Regions from separate parts of the Streptomyces sp. NPDC037054 genome, predicted to be linked through region 1. Evidence: riboswitches for the same ligand, from Rfam matches in the RefSeq annotation. Region 1 holds a riboswitch; each other region holds the start of a gene.
The links. A riboswitch is a leader RNA that binds a small molecule or an ion and turns the genes downstream of it on or off. The one in region 1 is predicted to bind cyclic di-AMP.
Positions count from the first base shown of each region.

Region 2: another riboswitch for cyclic di-AMP. It lies ahead of ACZ7D7_RS03150 (C40 family peptidase); the one in region 1 lies ahead of ACZ7D7_RS16525 (M23 family metallopeptidase).
Region 3: another riboswitch for cyclic di-AMP. It lies ahead of ACZ7D7_RS04355 (transglycosylase SLT domain-containing protein); the one in region 1 lies ahead of ACZ7D7_RS16525 (M23 family metallopeptidase).

Region 1 covers NZ_JBVJSJ010000006.1:181,169-185,946, reverse strand. Annotated here, with positions in the region: gene ACZ7D7_RS16530 (SGNH/GDSL hydrolase family protein) at 1-499, opposite strand, end outside; gene ACZ7D7_RS16525 (M23 family metallopeptidase) at 775-1,725, opposite strand; cyclic di-AMP (ydaO/yuaA leader) riboswitch at 1,728-1,893, opposite strand; gene ACZ7D7_RS16520 (tyrosine-protein phosphatase) at 2,361-3,158, shown strand; gene ACZ7D7_RS16515 (DUF6126 family protein) at 3,184-3,303, opposite strand; gene ACZ7D7_RS16510 (helix-turn-helix domain-containing protein) at 3,300-3,923, opposite strand; gene ACZ7D7_RS16505 (aspartate aminotransferase family protein) at 4,027-4,778, opposite strand, start outside.
Region 2 covers NZ_JBVJSJ010000001.1:700,218-704,995, forward strand. Annotated here, with positions in the region: gene pcrA (DNA helicase PcrA) at 1-1,330, opposite strand, end outside; gene ACZ7D7_RS03145 (ScyD/ScyE family protein) at 1,418-2,599, opposite strand; cyclic di-AMP (ydaO/yuaA leader) riboswitch at 2,898-3,065, shown strand; gene ACZ7D7_RS03150 (C40 family peptidase) at 3,074-4,282, shown strand; gene ACZ7D7_RS03155 (hypothetical protein) at 4,314-4,667, opposite strand.
Region 3 covers NZ_JBVJSJ010000001.1:985,759-990,536, forward strand. Annotated here, with positions in the region: gene ACZ7D7_RS04345 (LolA family protein) at 1-513, opposite strand, end outside; gene ACZ7D7_RS04350 (polyprenyl synthetase family protein) at 796-1,806, opposite strand; cyclic di-AMP (ydaO/yuaA leader) riboswitch at 2,387-2,553, shown strand; gene ACZ7D7_RS04355 (transglycosylase SLT domain-containing protein) at 2,558-3,037, shown strand; gene ACZ7D7_RS04360 (HAD family hydrolase) at 3,031-3,858, opposite strand; gene ACZ7D7_RS04365 (GNAT family N-acetyltransferase) at 4,180-4,778, shown strand, end outside.

The sequences.
Region 1 (4,778 bases):
ACGCCCTGCGGTCCTGGATGCTCTTCAGGGACCACAGGTCGAGCACGGGGCAGCCGTACCGGTCCGCGACGGCACGGACGTGACCGTTGTAGGTGGCGATCTTGCCGCGCAGGTGCCTGAGGACGGGCATGGTCCGGGTGTCGAAGCCGGTCGTCACCATCACGGTGCCCGCGACGGCGGTGAGCGCGGCGACCGCCCGCTCGAACCGCTCGGCCACCTCGTCGGGGTCGGTGCCGGGCCGCAGGATGTCGTTGCCCCCGGCGCAGAAGGAGACCAGGTCCGGGGCGAGTTCCACCGCCCTGGGGAGCTGGTCCGCGACGATCTGGTCGAGCAGTTTTCCGCGCACGGCGAGGTTGGTGTACTGGAAGTCGCCCTCGGGCCGCCGGTCGGCGAGCAGTACCGCGAAGCGGTCGGCCCAGCCGACGAACGCCCCGTCGGGGCCGGGGTCGCCCACGCCCTCGGTGAAGCTGTCCCCCACCGCCACGTACGACCCGATCACTGATCTGCTGTCATTCTTCGAATCGTCTGCCACATCGATCCATTTTTCACCGTCGAATGTGACCTACGCGACCGTAGGCAGGGGTTGACGGACGGTGAGATAAGCCACGCCTGAAGTCTTGGTCAACTCGGGAATAGACGGGGCGGGTTATGGGGCGGGTTCACGCGCCGGGAACGGGAACGGGAACGGGAACGCCGAAGGCCGGACCCGGGGATCGGGGTCCGGCCTTCGGCCGCGTGTCAGGCGGGTGGCCGCGCCGAGGGGCGGCCGGTGCGTCAGGCGCCGGGGGCGCCGTGCGAGCGCAGGTACGCCATCGGGTCCACGTCCGAGCCGTAGTCCGGCGTGGTCCGGATCTCGAAGTGCAGGTGCGGACCGGTCGAGTTGCCGGTCGAGCCGGAGAGGCCGACCTGCTGGCCCGCGGTCACGCTCTGACCGGCCGAGACCGACAGGGAGGACAGGTGGGCGTACTGGGCGTAGTGGCCGTCGCTGAGCTTGATGACGACCTGGTTGCCGTACGCGCCCGCCCAGCCGGCGGAGACGACGGTGCCGGCGCCGACGGCCTTCAGGGACGTGCCGGTCGGGACGACGAAGTCGACGCCGGTGTGGTAGCCGCTGGACCACATGCTGCCGGCGACCTTGTAGGCGGTGCCGACGCCGGAGCCGGAGACGGGGAGCGTGAAGCCGGAGGACTGCGCGGCCGGCGCCGCGGCGTTGGCCGACGGCGAGGCGGAGGAGTCGGAGGACGACGACTTCGACGCGGACGACTCGGAGGCGGACGACTTCGTCGACGAACCGGAAGAAGCAGACGAAGGCGACTCGGCCGACGGCTTGGCGGTGGTCGTCGCGGCCTTCTTGCCCAGGGCCAGCTTCTGGCCCGGGAGGATCAGCGAGGGGTCGCTTCCGACGGTCTCGCGGTTGTCCTCGTACAGCTTCTTCCAGCCGCCGCTGACATTCTGCTCGTCGGCGATCTTCGAAAGGTAGTCGCCGCCCTTGACAGTGTAGGTCCGCGGGGCGGAGTTCTTCGCGGCGCTCTTCTCGGGGGCCTTGTTCTGCGCCACCGGAAGGGACTGAACGGCCTTTTCGGAAACCGGCTGCGCGGGGGCGGCGTTGGCGCCGGTGGCCCCGAGAAGCGGAAGCGCGAGTGCGGCGCCGCCGGTTCCGGCGACGGCGATGGATCGGGTGAAACGCTGTGACTTCGTACGGCGGTGCTTACCCTTCGCGGGCATGGCGAATTCCTCTCCGGCGCCTACGAGGTGAGCTGTCGGGTTCGGGCTGGAGATGCCCGGCCGCGTCTGCTGCGCGACTTCACCCCAAGCCAGTTCCGGAGACCGGAACAGGCGGTTGTACCTGTGGGTCCCCCGCTCCTGCCGTACACGGGTCAGTGTGTGCGGGCTTCCGGGCGGCGGCAGGATTAGGCGTCCGTCCGGATCGGTGGCGAACGTAAGCGACCGGATGGCACGGGGACAAGCCCGGGAATGCCTGCGGACGCTTTACCGGCGGCCGTTCGGGACTTTTCCGGTCACCGAGCGTGGATTAAGGATCTTTCGCTCTTCTTCAATCCCCAGGAAATGCACCTGAATTACGTGAACATGGCGACAGCGGATCGTCACGATTATGACGCTGCTCACGCACCACACCCCATCTCCCTTGCTATCGGGGCGCGTTATACCCAAACACTCGATTCGGACTAATGACCCACTGGGCGACATAGAGGCTCACCGGCAAAAGGGTGCCCGATTTCATCCTGTTTGCAGCTGACGGGGGTGATGCGTCCCTCTCTTATGGCCCGGTGGGCGTGTCGTATCGTCGACACGTGCCCGTCGGTGAGCCGCGCCGTCGGGGCCGAGTGGGAGGAGCCCTCGTGACGCAGCAGGTCCCGTCGACCGAGCCCGAGCTGGCCGGAGTGCGCAACTTCCGTGACGTCGGCGGACTGCCGACCGTGGACGGCCGCCGGGTGCGGCACGGCGTGCTGTTCCGCAGCGGCCACCTCGCGCACGCGACGCAGGAGGACGCCGCCTTCCTCGCCTCCCTCGGCCTGCACACGATCTTCGACTTCCGCAACGCGGCCGACCAGAAGCTCGAGGGCCCGGACGTCGAGCTGCCGGGCGTGCGCAATGTGAACCTGCCGCTGAGCGACCCGGCCGACGGTGCCGAGTTCTGGAAGATGGTGCGCGACGGCGACCTCGACCAGCTGCGCGCGATCCTGTCGGACGGCAAGGGCGCGGACCGCATGATCGCCTCGTACCGGATGATCATCAAGGAGCGCACCGCGGAGCACTCCCGGGTGCTGCGGGCGCTCGCCGAGGACAGCGTCCCGGCTCTGATGCACTGCGCGGCGGGCAAGGACCGCGCGGGCCTGTCCGTCGCGGTGACCCTGCTGGCCGTGGGCGTCGAGCGGGACGCGATCGTCGAGGACTACCTGAAGTCCAACGCCAAGCACCGCCGCTACAAGGTGCGCCGCAGCGGCACGTCGGCCTCGGCCTACTCCCCCGAGGTCATGGAGCTGCTCAACCCCCTCTTCGACGCGCGCGCCGAGTACCTCACGGCGGCCTTCGAGACGATCGAGGAGACCTGGGGCGGCGTGGAGGCCTATCTGGAGCAGGGCCTCGGGGTCACACCCGAGACCCGGGAGCGGCTGCGCGAACGCCTCCTCGACTGACGTCCCGGCCGGGGCGGCGGCGGAGCTACTTGGCGCCGACCTCGAAGAGCAGCCAGACGAACGCGGCGAAGACGTGCCCCACGGCGATGTAGATGAACAGCCGCACCCACAGGGCGCGCGGGAACTTCTCCTCGATGTCGCTCATGGCGTCGCTCCGGTGATCGGGCCCAGGCACAGCGTGGCCGTGGGGCTCTGCAGCAGGGTGTGGACGAAGAGGAGCTCGACCCCGTCCGGGCCGTCCGCGGCGATGCGGTGCGGGGTCAGCGAGTCGAAGTGCGCGCTGTCCCCCGGGTCGAGCCGGTGCAGGGTGTCGCCGAGGCGCAGCCGCAGCCGGCCCTTGAGCACGTGCAGCCACTCCTCGCCGGGATGGACGCGCACGATGTCGCCCTGCGCCCCGTACGGCACGCGGACCCGCAGGGCCTGCATGCCGCGTCCGGGCGCCCCTGCCTGCCAGTACGTCCAGCCGCCCGCCGCCGTCGGCTCCATGTCGGCGGCCCGGACGACGGCGTCCCGTTCGGCGGCCCGCTCGCCGAGCAGCTCGGAGACCGTCGTACCGTAGATGCGGGCGAGGGCCAGCAGCATCGGCAGGGACGGCTGGCGCTGCCCCGTCTCCAGCCGGGACAGATGGGCGGGCGACAGGGCGGCGGCGCGGGCCGCGGCCTCCAGGGTGAGGCCCGCGCGGCGGCGCAGGGCGCGAAGCCGGGGCGCGACGAGCGGCCCCGCCTCGGGCGGCCCGTCCGGCGGGTCGGACTCGGGGTGGCTCATGCGTCCATTCAGCCCGAGCCTTGCCTCTCGGGCAAATTTCTTGCCTCAGAGGCAAAAGCCCCGGCGCGAGACCCTTGCGGTCGCCCGGCCGGGGCGGCGGCCGTCAGCGGTTGGCGATCGCCTGCTTCACCAGGGTCCTGCCGAAGTCCCAGATCAGCCCGCCGTCGTGCGCGTCGTCCATGACCGCGGTGAAGGCGTCGACGAACCGGTCGACCTCCCGCTCGCCGATGATCAGCGGCGGGATGAGCTTGATGACCTCCATGTGGTCGCCGGAGACCTGGGTGAGGATACGGTGCTTCTGGAGCAGCGGCACGACCACCATCTGCGCGAACAGTCCCTTGCGGGCGGCCTGGAGCATGGCCCACCGGCTGCGCAGCTTCAGCGAGCGCGGCCGGCCGAACTCGATGCCGATCATCAGGCCCCGGCCGCGGACGTCGGCGAGCATTTCATACCGGTCCACCAGTGCCGCCAGCCGGGACCTCAGCAGCTCGCCGGTGGTGCGGACGCCCGCCACGATCTGCTCGTTCTCCAGCACGGACAGTACGGCGAGGCCCGCCGCCATGGCCTGGGCGTTGGCCCCGAAGCTCGCCGAGTGGACCAGCACGCGGTCCATCGAGGAGTAGACCTTCTTGAAGATCCAGTCCTTGCCCAGCGTGGCACCGACCGGCACGTAGCCGCCGGACAGGGCCTTCGCCACGCACACCAGGTCCGGCTCGACGCCCTCCTCGTGCTGGTACGCGTAGAAGTCGCCGGTGCGGCCGAGGCCGGTCTGCACCTCGTCGGCGATGAGGAGTGCCTTGTGCCGGTGCAGCAGTTCCTGGGCGGCGCGCAGATGGCCGGGCGGCGCCTCGTGCA
Region 2 (4,778 bases), on a different contig from region 1:
CGAAGACACGGGACTGGGCGTTGGTCCGGTAGAAGACGGCGACGTCCCCGGCCTTGGCCTCGCCGGCGTCGGTGAGGCGGTCTATCTCGTCGGCGACGAACTGCGCCTCGTCGTGCTCGGTGTCGGCGACGTACCCCGTGATGGCGGCGCCCTGACCGGCGTTGGTCCACAGGTTCTTCGGGCGGCGGGACTCGTTGCGCTCGATGACCGCGTTGGCGGCGCTCAGGATCGTCTGCGTGGAGCGGTAGTTCTGCTCCAGCAGGATCGTCGTCGCGTCGGGGTAGTCCTCCTCGAACTGGAGGATGTTGCGGATGGTCGCGCCGCGGAAGGCGTAGATCGACTGGTCGGCGTCGCCGACGACGCAGAGTTCGGCGGGGCCGAGGTCGTCGGGGCCGGGGGGTACGTCCTCGTCGTGCGCGCCGGTGCCGACGAGTTCACGGACGAGGGCGTACTGGGCGTGGTTGGTGTCCTGGTACTCGTCGACCAGGACGTGCCGGAAGCGGCGGCGGTAGTGCTCGGCGACGTCCGGGAAGGCGCGCAGCAGGTTGACCGTCGTCATGATCAGGTCGTCGAAGTCGAGCGCGTTGGCCTCGCGCAGGCGCGACTGGTACAGCGCGTACGCCTGGGCGAGAGTTTTCTCGAAACCGTCGGCGGCCTGGGCGGCGAAGTCCTCCTCGTCGATCAGCTCGTTCTTCAAGTTGCTGATCTTGGCGCTGAAGGACTTGGGCGGGTAGCGCTTGGGGTCGAGGTCCAGGTCGCGGCAGACCAGGGCCATCAGACGCTTGGAGTCGGCGGCGTCGTAGATCGAGAACGACGACGTGAAGCCGAGCTTCTTGCTCTCGCGGCGCAGGATGCGCACGCACGCGCTGTGGAACGTCATCACCCACATCGCGTTCGCGCGCGGGCCGACGAGCTGCTCGACGCGCTCCTTCATCTCACCGGCGGCCTTGTTGGTGAAGGTGATCGCGAGGATCTGGCCGGGGTGGACGCCCCGCTCGGCGAGGAGGTGGGCGATGCGGTGCGTGAGCACGCGCGTCTTGCCGGAGCCGGCGCCGGCCACGATGAGCAGGGGGGAGCCGGAGTGCACGACGGCCGCGCGCTGGTTGTCGTTCAGCCCTTCGAGCAGCGCCGCCGCGTCGATCACCGGGCGGGGGGCGCCGTCCCGGTAGTGGGTGTCGCGGTCCGGGGGCAGGTCGAACTTCCCGCCGAACAGGTCGTCCGGAACCGGTTCCGGTACGTGGTCGTCCTCGGGGGGCGGCGGGGGCTCTTCCTCGTGGGCCCTCGGGGCCTGGAGGCTCGCCAGGAAACTGTCGTCAAAGAGGCTGCTCATCGCTCTACGAGTCTAGGGCGCCCCACTGACAGCCCGCCGCCACCTCGAGAACATCACACGGTTCGCACCGGACGGGCGGACCGGGACTCAGAAGTTGAGGATCTTCCAGAGCTGGCCGCCCGGCGTCTTCTTGCCCTCCATGACGGTGCCGTCACGGTCCGCGACGGACCAGGCGGAGACGTAGAGCTTGCCGTCGTGCGGGTCGATGGCGAGGCCGGCCGGGAACGGCACCTTCACGTTCGTGCGCCGCTCGTGGGCGCGCGCGTCCTTCACACGCGCGTCCTTCGTGTGGGCGCCCTTCGTGTGGGCGCCCTTCGCGTAGTGCGAGACCTTCGTCACGACGCCGCCGAACAGCTGGCTGACGTAGAGGTCGCCCTTGCGGTTGACGGCGACGCCGGTGATCGGGCCGAAGCCGGACTTCCAGTCGAGGATCTTGCCGGTGCGGACGTCGACGCGCCACACGCGCGCGGTGGGCTTGTCGGTGAGGCCGTTCAGCTCGCCGACGTAGAGCTTGCCGTCGGGGCCGAGGGCGAGGGAGGTGGGGACGGCCTCACGCCCGTCGTGGTCGGGGAAGACCGTGAAGGGGCGGGCCTTGCCGGACTTCGAGACCTCGACGAGGTCGTTCCCGGCGGCGTCGGCGACGATCTTGCGCCCGTCGGGCAGGGCGAGCACGGCGTACGGGTTGGACTCGACGGACGTCTTGTGCGGGTTGTGCCGCAGCTCGACGGCGGTGATGTCGGCGGCGATCCTCGCCTTGCCGTGCTTGATCTTCAGCAGTTTGCCGAGGGTGTTCCAGGGCGGGGTGGTGGGGACGCCGGAGCCGGGCGGGGCGTAGGTCTCGACGGCCCACAGGCGGCCGTGCAGGGCGGAGACGCCGTCGACGCCCGTGGCGAAGCCGCCGTCCGGCTGCGCGATGGACGGGAGCCCCTTCACCACCCGGTGGTGCTTCCACGCGCCCTTGTGCCAGTGCACCTTGGTGACGGCGGAGGTCAGGCCGATGCACATCTCGCCCTCGGGTCCCTGGCCGATGCACTTCTTGCCGCCCCGTCCCGCCTCGGCGACGTACAGGTTCCCGTGGTCGTACGAGAGCTGCCGGGGGTTGTCGAGACCGGTCGCGACGACCTTGACGACCGGCTTGCCGGCCGTACGTCCTCCGTCGGCGCCGGCCGTACGTCCTCCGTCGGCGCCGGCGGGTGCGACGCCCGCGCAGACGGCGAGCGCGACGCCCGTGGCGACGACGAGCGCGGCTCGCGTTCTGGGTTTTCTCATGCCGTACATGCCCTACCTCTCTCAGCGGCCACGGCACCGCACCGTGGCTGGCTGGAAAGTAGCGACCCGGAACGGGATAAGCGCCTTGTAACGTTCAAACCACGTCCGAACCCGCCCAAATCCCTCCAGATAGACCACTGCGCGCAAATCCTCCCGATAGACCACTCCACGCAAGGCCCTGACCGAAGGTCACGAAAATGTATCGGGCATATCACCCACCAACCTTCACAGGCACCACACGGGTTGGCTACCGTGCCGGGCAGGCCGCACGACCCCCACCGGCGAAGGTCGCCGGGCCGCGCGGCCTCCGCCGAGTCCGGCGCGCCCGAACGGCGTCCGGAGCCGGGGACCCACCGACCTTGGGGTGAATCGGCCGAGCTCCCTCGTGAGCCGGCCGTAGGGCACACCTTCCGACCCAACCGCCCGAACCCGACAGCTAACTCGGTAGGCGGAACACGGAAGGAGTCGCCTCCCTTGGCGTCGCACCGCAAGCCACGTCCCGCCCAGGCGCGCGTCGCGGGCATACGGACCCCCGCCCTCGCCACGGCGGCCCTCACGTCCGTGGCACTGCTGTCCCAGACGGCCAACGCCGCGCCCGCAGACGACCGACCGAGCCTCGAAGAGGTCGAGAAGAAGGTCGACGACCTCTACCGCCAGGCGGAGTCCGCGACCGAGAAGTACAACTCGGCCAAGGAGAAGACCGCCAAGCAGCGCAAGCAGGTCGACACCCTCCTGGACGACATCGCCAAGCGCACCCAGGAACTCAACGAGGCCCGCGAGGAGCTCGGCTCCTACGCCGCCGCCCAGTACCGCACCGGCGCCGGCGTCCCCGACACCGCGACCTTCCTGCTCGCGGACACACCGCAGGACTTCTTCGACCGCTCCCAGCTGATGGACCGGCTCACCGGCCGACAGAAGGAAGCGGTCGACGCGTACTTCACGCAGCAGTCCGCGACGATGAAGAAGCGTCAGGAGGCCACCAAGAGCCTGGAGACGCTCACCGACTCGCAGACCGACCTGAGGACGGCGAAGGCGACCGTCCAGAAGAAGCTCTCCGAGGCGCGCGAGCTGCTGTCCGAGCTGACCGCCGAGGAGAAGGCGCGGCTCGCGGCGATCGAGAAGAAGAAGCAGGAGGAGGCCGCCCGCAAGGCCGCCGAACTGGCCCGCCAGCAGGAGGAGGCCGCCCGCGAGGCCCGCGAGAAGGCCGCGGCGGCCGAGGCGGCGGAGCAGGAGCAGGAGAGCGGCTCCACCGGCGGTTCGACGGGCGGCTCCACGGAGACCGGCACCGGCGGCTCGGACTCGTCCACGACCGACCCGACGTACGCGAGCAAGGGCGAGAAGGCCGTCTCCTTCGCCCGCGCCCAGATCGGCAAGCCGTACGTCTGGGGCGCCACCGGCCCCGACTCCTACGACTGCTCGGGCCTGACGCAGGACGCCTGGCAGGCCGCGGGCGTCAGCATCCCGCGCACCACGTGGGACCAGGTCAACGCCGGCACGACGGTCCCCGTCTCCCAGGCGCAGCCCGGCGACCTCGTCTTCTTCTACGACGACCTCAGCCACGTCGGCATCTACATCGGCAACGGCATGATGATCCACGCGCCGAAGCCGGGCACGTACGTCCGCGAGGAGTCGATCTTCTACGACGGCGAGTCGTCGATCCACAGCGTGGTGCGGCCGGCCTGAGCCGCCGACCGCGTCACCGGATCCCCAGGACTCAGGTCCACAGGACGGCGATGAAGATGTTCGCCGTGGTCAGAAGGCCGACGAGACCGAAGAGGCTCTTGTCGGCCTTCTCCTCGTCGCGCTTCACGTAGACCAGGCCGAGGATCACGATCAGCAGGGCCAGCTTCACGCCGATCTTGATGTTGTCGACGGTCTGGTCGTCGGCCTGGTTGAGGCCGACCAGGACCATGCCGGTGACCAGCATCGTGACGGCGCCGTGCAGCATGGCGGGGGTGAAGCGGGCGGTGCCCGCCCCCATGGCCTTCATCTGAGTGAGGAAGCCGCCGAGCAGGGCGGCGATGCCGATGATGTGCAGGCCGACGAAGAGATGGATGAGTACGTCCATGGTCCCGGAGCCTAGCCGGGGCGTCGCGAGGGCCATGGGCGGCCCCGGCGGCACAGCCTCGCTGAAGGACTCCATAACACCGCGCCGCGCCCTCCCGCCGCCGAATCGGGC
Region 3 (4,778 bases), on a different contig from region 1:
GTGGTAGACCTCGTTGGACTCGCTGTCGTAGCCCCAGACGTCCTCGCCGTTGTGGATGAGGCTGTACTCGGCGGCGTTCTCCAGCAGGGAGAGCTTCTGCCGGTCCGGGCCGTCGGCGGCGACGCGCAGCGTGTGCGTGCCGTTCGCCAGCTCGGTGAGCCGGGCGGACGGGTCGGCGGACGAGCCGCTGCCGCCGTCCGGGCGGCCGGCGCCCGACAGCAGGCTGTTCTCCAGCCCGCCGAGGTCGGGGAGCCCGAGGTCGGTGCTGATCTTCACGGTGCCGGACAGCTGCTGGACGTCCGACTTCGCGATCTTCTCGATCAGCTGCTGGGCGGTGATCTCCGGGAGGTCGGGGTCACCGGAGTCGGCGAGCGCGGGAACGAGCCCGATGGTCGCGGCCGCCACCCCCATCACCGCTACCGGGACGACGTACCGCGCGGCCTTGCGCCGGCCCGCGCTTCGGTCGTCGGCCTCCCCTGCGGTCGTGGTGTCGTCGGATGCGTACGGTGCCATGTGTGCCTTACCTCCGTCGTCGGCGGCGGCTGTCCGTCTCGTGTCCCCGCGTCTCGTGTACTCGCGCCGGTCCCACCCCGGGCCGCCATTGTCACCCGAATCGGTGAGCAGTGGTGTTGTCCGTGGCATCCATCTGACCAAATCGGCCGCCGAGTTGCGTCAACCCGGGGGCCCAACTCCACGTACACCTGGGGTATGACACGTGGGCCCCGGGACTCCCCCGACCAGTAGGGGTCGGGTCCGGGCGCGGGCCGGCCGACGCCGCCCGGCGGGGGCCGCGGGTCAGCCCGCGCGGTGCACCACGGCGTCGCACAGTTGCATGAGGGCCACCTTGGCGTCGCACTCCCGCAGCGGGGCCAGCGCGGCGCGCGCCTCCTCCGCGTAGCGGACGGTGTCCCGGCGGGCCTGCTCCAGCGCCGGGTGCGCCCGCAGCTCGCGCAGCGCCCGCTGGTGGCGGACGTCGTCGGTCAGGTCGCCGTCCAGCAGCTCGCACAGCGCGAGGTCGTCGGCGAGGCCGAGCCGCGCGGCCCGCTCGCGCAGCCGCAGCACCGGCAGCGTCGCGATGCCCTCGCGCAGGTCGGTGCCGGGCGTCTTGCCGGACTCGGTGGAGTCGGAGGCGATGTCGAGCACGTCGTCCGCGAGCTGGAAGGCGACCCCGAGCCGCTCGCCGTACTGCGTGAGGACGTCCACGACCTGCTCGTCGGCGCCGGACATCATCGCGCCGAACCGGCACGAGACGGCCACCAGCGAGCCCGTCTTGCCGCCGAGCACGTCCAGGTAGTGCTCGACCGGGTCACGGCCGTCCTGCGGTCCGGCCGTCTCCAGGATCTGTCCGGTGACCAGCCGCTCGAACGCGAGGGCCTGCACGCGCACCGCCTCGGGTCCGAGGTCGGCGAGGATCTGTGAGGCGCGGGCGAACAGGAAGTCTCCGGTGAGGACGGCCACCGAGTTGCCCCAGCGGGTGTTCGCGCTGGGCACCCCGCGCCGCACGTCGGCCTCGTCCATCACGTCGTCGTGGTACAGCGTCGCCAGGTGGGTCAGCTCGACGACGACGGCCGACGGCACGATCCCGGGCGCGTACGGGTCGCCGAACTGCGCGGAGAGCATCACGAGCAGCGGACGGAAACGCTTGCCGCCCGCCCGCACCAGGTGCTGGGCGGCCTCGGTGATGAACGGCACCTCGCTCTTGGTTGCTTCGAGCAACCCTTCTTCGACAGCCCTCAAACCGGCCTGGACATCGGCCTCCAGAGCCTGGTCCCGCACGCTCAGCCCGAACGGCCCGACGACGGTCACGAAGGTCTCCTGTCTGCTGGCGCCTACTGGCGATTACCTGTTTGTCGATAGGTCACTGCCATCACTCAAGTCAGCGTATCCGGTCACGTTTCGATCACCGCCAGCGCCCACCCGTCCAGGCCACCAGGTATCGGATCACGACGCGCATATTCTCGATCACTCGATACGCAATGACATAGCCGTTATGTACGACTCGAAACGAATCGTCCGGCAATGCGCCCGCCGACGCGGGCAACCGACTCCGCCGGAGCGGACCGCCACCCCTTCGGCGCACACACTCCCCCCGGCGCCCGTTTTGCCGTGCTTGACACCTCGATCCACCTTGGCCCTAAATGCCTTCGAGACCTTTACCCGTGAGTTGAATCACGCGTTCCCCCCGCCGGACACCGCACTCCCCCGAGGCCCGTATCCGCGCCTCGCGCAAGCGAGTTGAGCCGTGGCGATCGCAAAGGATCAAGTACCCCATACGCACCACACCAAGGTCAACCGGGGCGTTCTGTGATCTCGCCACTTGTTCCCGACATGTGCCCTCGCATACGTTCCCGGCCTGTCGGGCGGACGCCGAATCCTGCCACCGCCCGCACCACCGACGACGAACCCACTCGTACGGCAGGAGCGGGGGACCCAGGTAGGACGCCGGGCCGGTCACAAGACTGGAACGGCTCGGGGTGAAGCCGTGCCTCACGGGCGGCCGGGCACCTCCCGCCCGAACCCGACAGCTCACCTCGCAGGCGTAGGAGAGGAATTCGTCATGCCTGCATTCGGTCAGTCCCGCCGCGCCGGGAACCGCAGCCTCGTCCGCAAGCTCGCCGTCGCCGGAACCGGCGTCGCCGTGCTCGCGCTCCCGCTGGTCGGCGCGACCGGCGCGTCCGCCCACACCACGACCTCGGCGACCGCCGCGACGACGTACCCGGACAACCTCGACGGCTGGATCCGCCAGTCGCTCGCCGTCATGGCGGAGCGCGGCATCCCCGGCTCCTACGAGGGGATCCACCGCAACATCATGCGGGAGTCCTCGGGCAACCCGTACGCCATCAACAACTGGGACTCCAACGCCGCCGCCGGCACCCCGTCCAAGGGCCTGCTCCAGGTGATCGACCCGACGTTCCAGGCGTACCACGTGCCGGGCACCTCGCTCGACCCGTACGACCCGGTCGCGAACATCACCGCCGCCTGCAACTACGCGGCCCAGCGGTACGGCTCCATCGACAACGTCTTCGGGGCCTACTGAGCCGGCCCGCCGGACGCCGGAAACACGCGTTCGAGGACGACGGCGACGCCGTCGTCCTCGTTCGACAGCGTGATCTCGTCCGCGACCGCCCTCAGTTCGGGGTGCGCGTTGGCCATGGCGACGCCGTGCGCGGCCCAGTCGAACATCGGGATGTCGTTGGGCATGTCCCCGAAGGCGATCGTCCGGTCGGCGCCCAGCCCGAGGTGCTCGGCGGCCAGGGCGAGACCGGTCGCCTTGGTGATGCCGCACGGCTGGAGCTCCACGGTGCCCGGCCCGGACATCGTCACCGTCGCGAGGGAGCCGATCACCCCGCGGGCCGTCGCCGCCAACTCGTCGTCCGACAGGCCGTGGTGGCGCAGCAGCACCTTGCTGATCGGCGCCGCCCACAGGTCCTCGCGCCGGTCGACGCGCACGGCCGGCAGGGTGGGGTGCGGCATCAGATAGCCCGGCTCTATCAGCGTGAGCCCGTCCACGCCGTCCTGGTCGACGGCCGCGTACACCTCGCCCACCTCGGCCTCGATCTTGCCGAGCGCCGTCTCGGCCAGCTCCCGGTCCAGGGTGACCGACCACAGCAGGCGGTCCGTGGCGGCGTCGTACACCTGCGCGCCCTGCCCGCACACCGCGAGCCCCGTGCTGCCGAGGTCGGCGAGCAGCGGCCGCACCCGGGGTGCCGGGCGCCCGGTCACGACGAGGTGCCGGGCGCCGGCCCCGGCCGCCCGCGCGAGCGCGGCGCGGGACCGGTCGGAGATGGTGTCGTCACCACGCAGAAGCGTTCCGTCCAGGTCGGTGGCGATAAGGGAGTACGCGAGGGGTGCGGGCATGATCAGAGAATACGGACAACGCGCGCCGTCCCTTCACCGCGGTTTCCCCACCCGCCGTTTCTGATCCCGACCCGCCGTTTCTGATCTTCGCCAGCCGTTTGTGAGCGCGGCAGCTCACCGGCTGATCGGTCCTGTTCGGCGCGGCGCGGCCACGGTCCCGCCGCCCCTGGGGCGCGCGAAGCGTCCGGTTCGGCGGCTTGGCGCCGGTTCGCGGCACCATGCTCCGCTACCTACCCTCGGGGCCGCATTGGGCGGTACCTTCCATGTGTCCAGGGGGGACTTGATCGGGGGGTCGAGTTGAGCGGTGGACGACGCGTACGTGTGCTGACGCCCGAGGCGCTGGGCGAGGCCGACCGGGAACGCTGGCGCGAGCTGCGCGCCGCCGCGCGGGCACCGCGCAACCCGTTCATGGAACCGGAGTTCACCGACGCCGTGGGCCACGTGCGCCCGCGGGCCCGCGTCGCCGTCGTGTACGAGGGGCGCGAGGCCGTCGGCTTCCTGCCCCACGAGCGCGGACGGCTCGGGCAGGGCCGCGCGATCGGACTCGGCGTCTCGGACTGCCAGGGCGCGGTACTGCGACCCGGCCTCCGGCTCGCCACCGCCGAACTGCTGCGCGCCTGCTCGGTGTCCAGCCTCGCCTTCGACAACCTGGAGGCGGAGCAGCACCTCTTCCTCCCGTACGCGGCCGAGGAGCACCCTACCTTCGTCGTCGACGTCGGAAAGGGTTACGAGAGCTACGAGTCCGGCTTGCGCGCCCAGTCGCCGAAGTTCCTCAAGACCACGCTCGCCAAGGAGCGCAGGCTCGGCCGGCAGGCCGGCGACCTGCGGTTCGTGTTCGACGAGCGCGACCCCGCCGCGCTGCGCACCCTCATGGCGTGGAAGTCGGCCCAGTACCGCCGGACGGGCCGGCGCGACCGGTT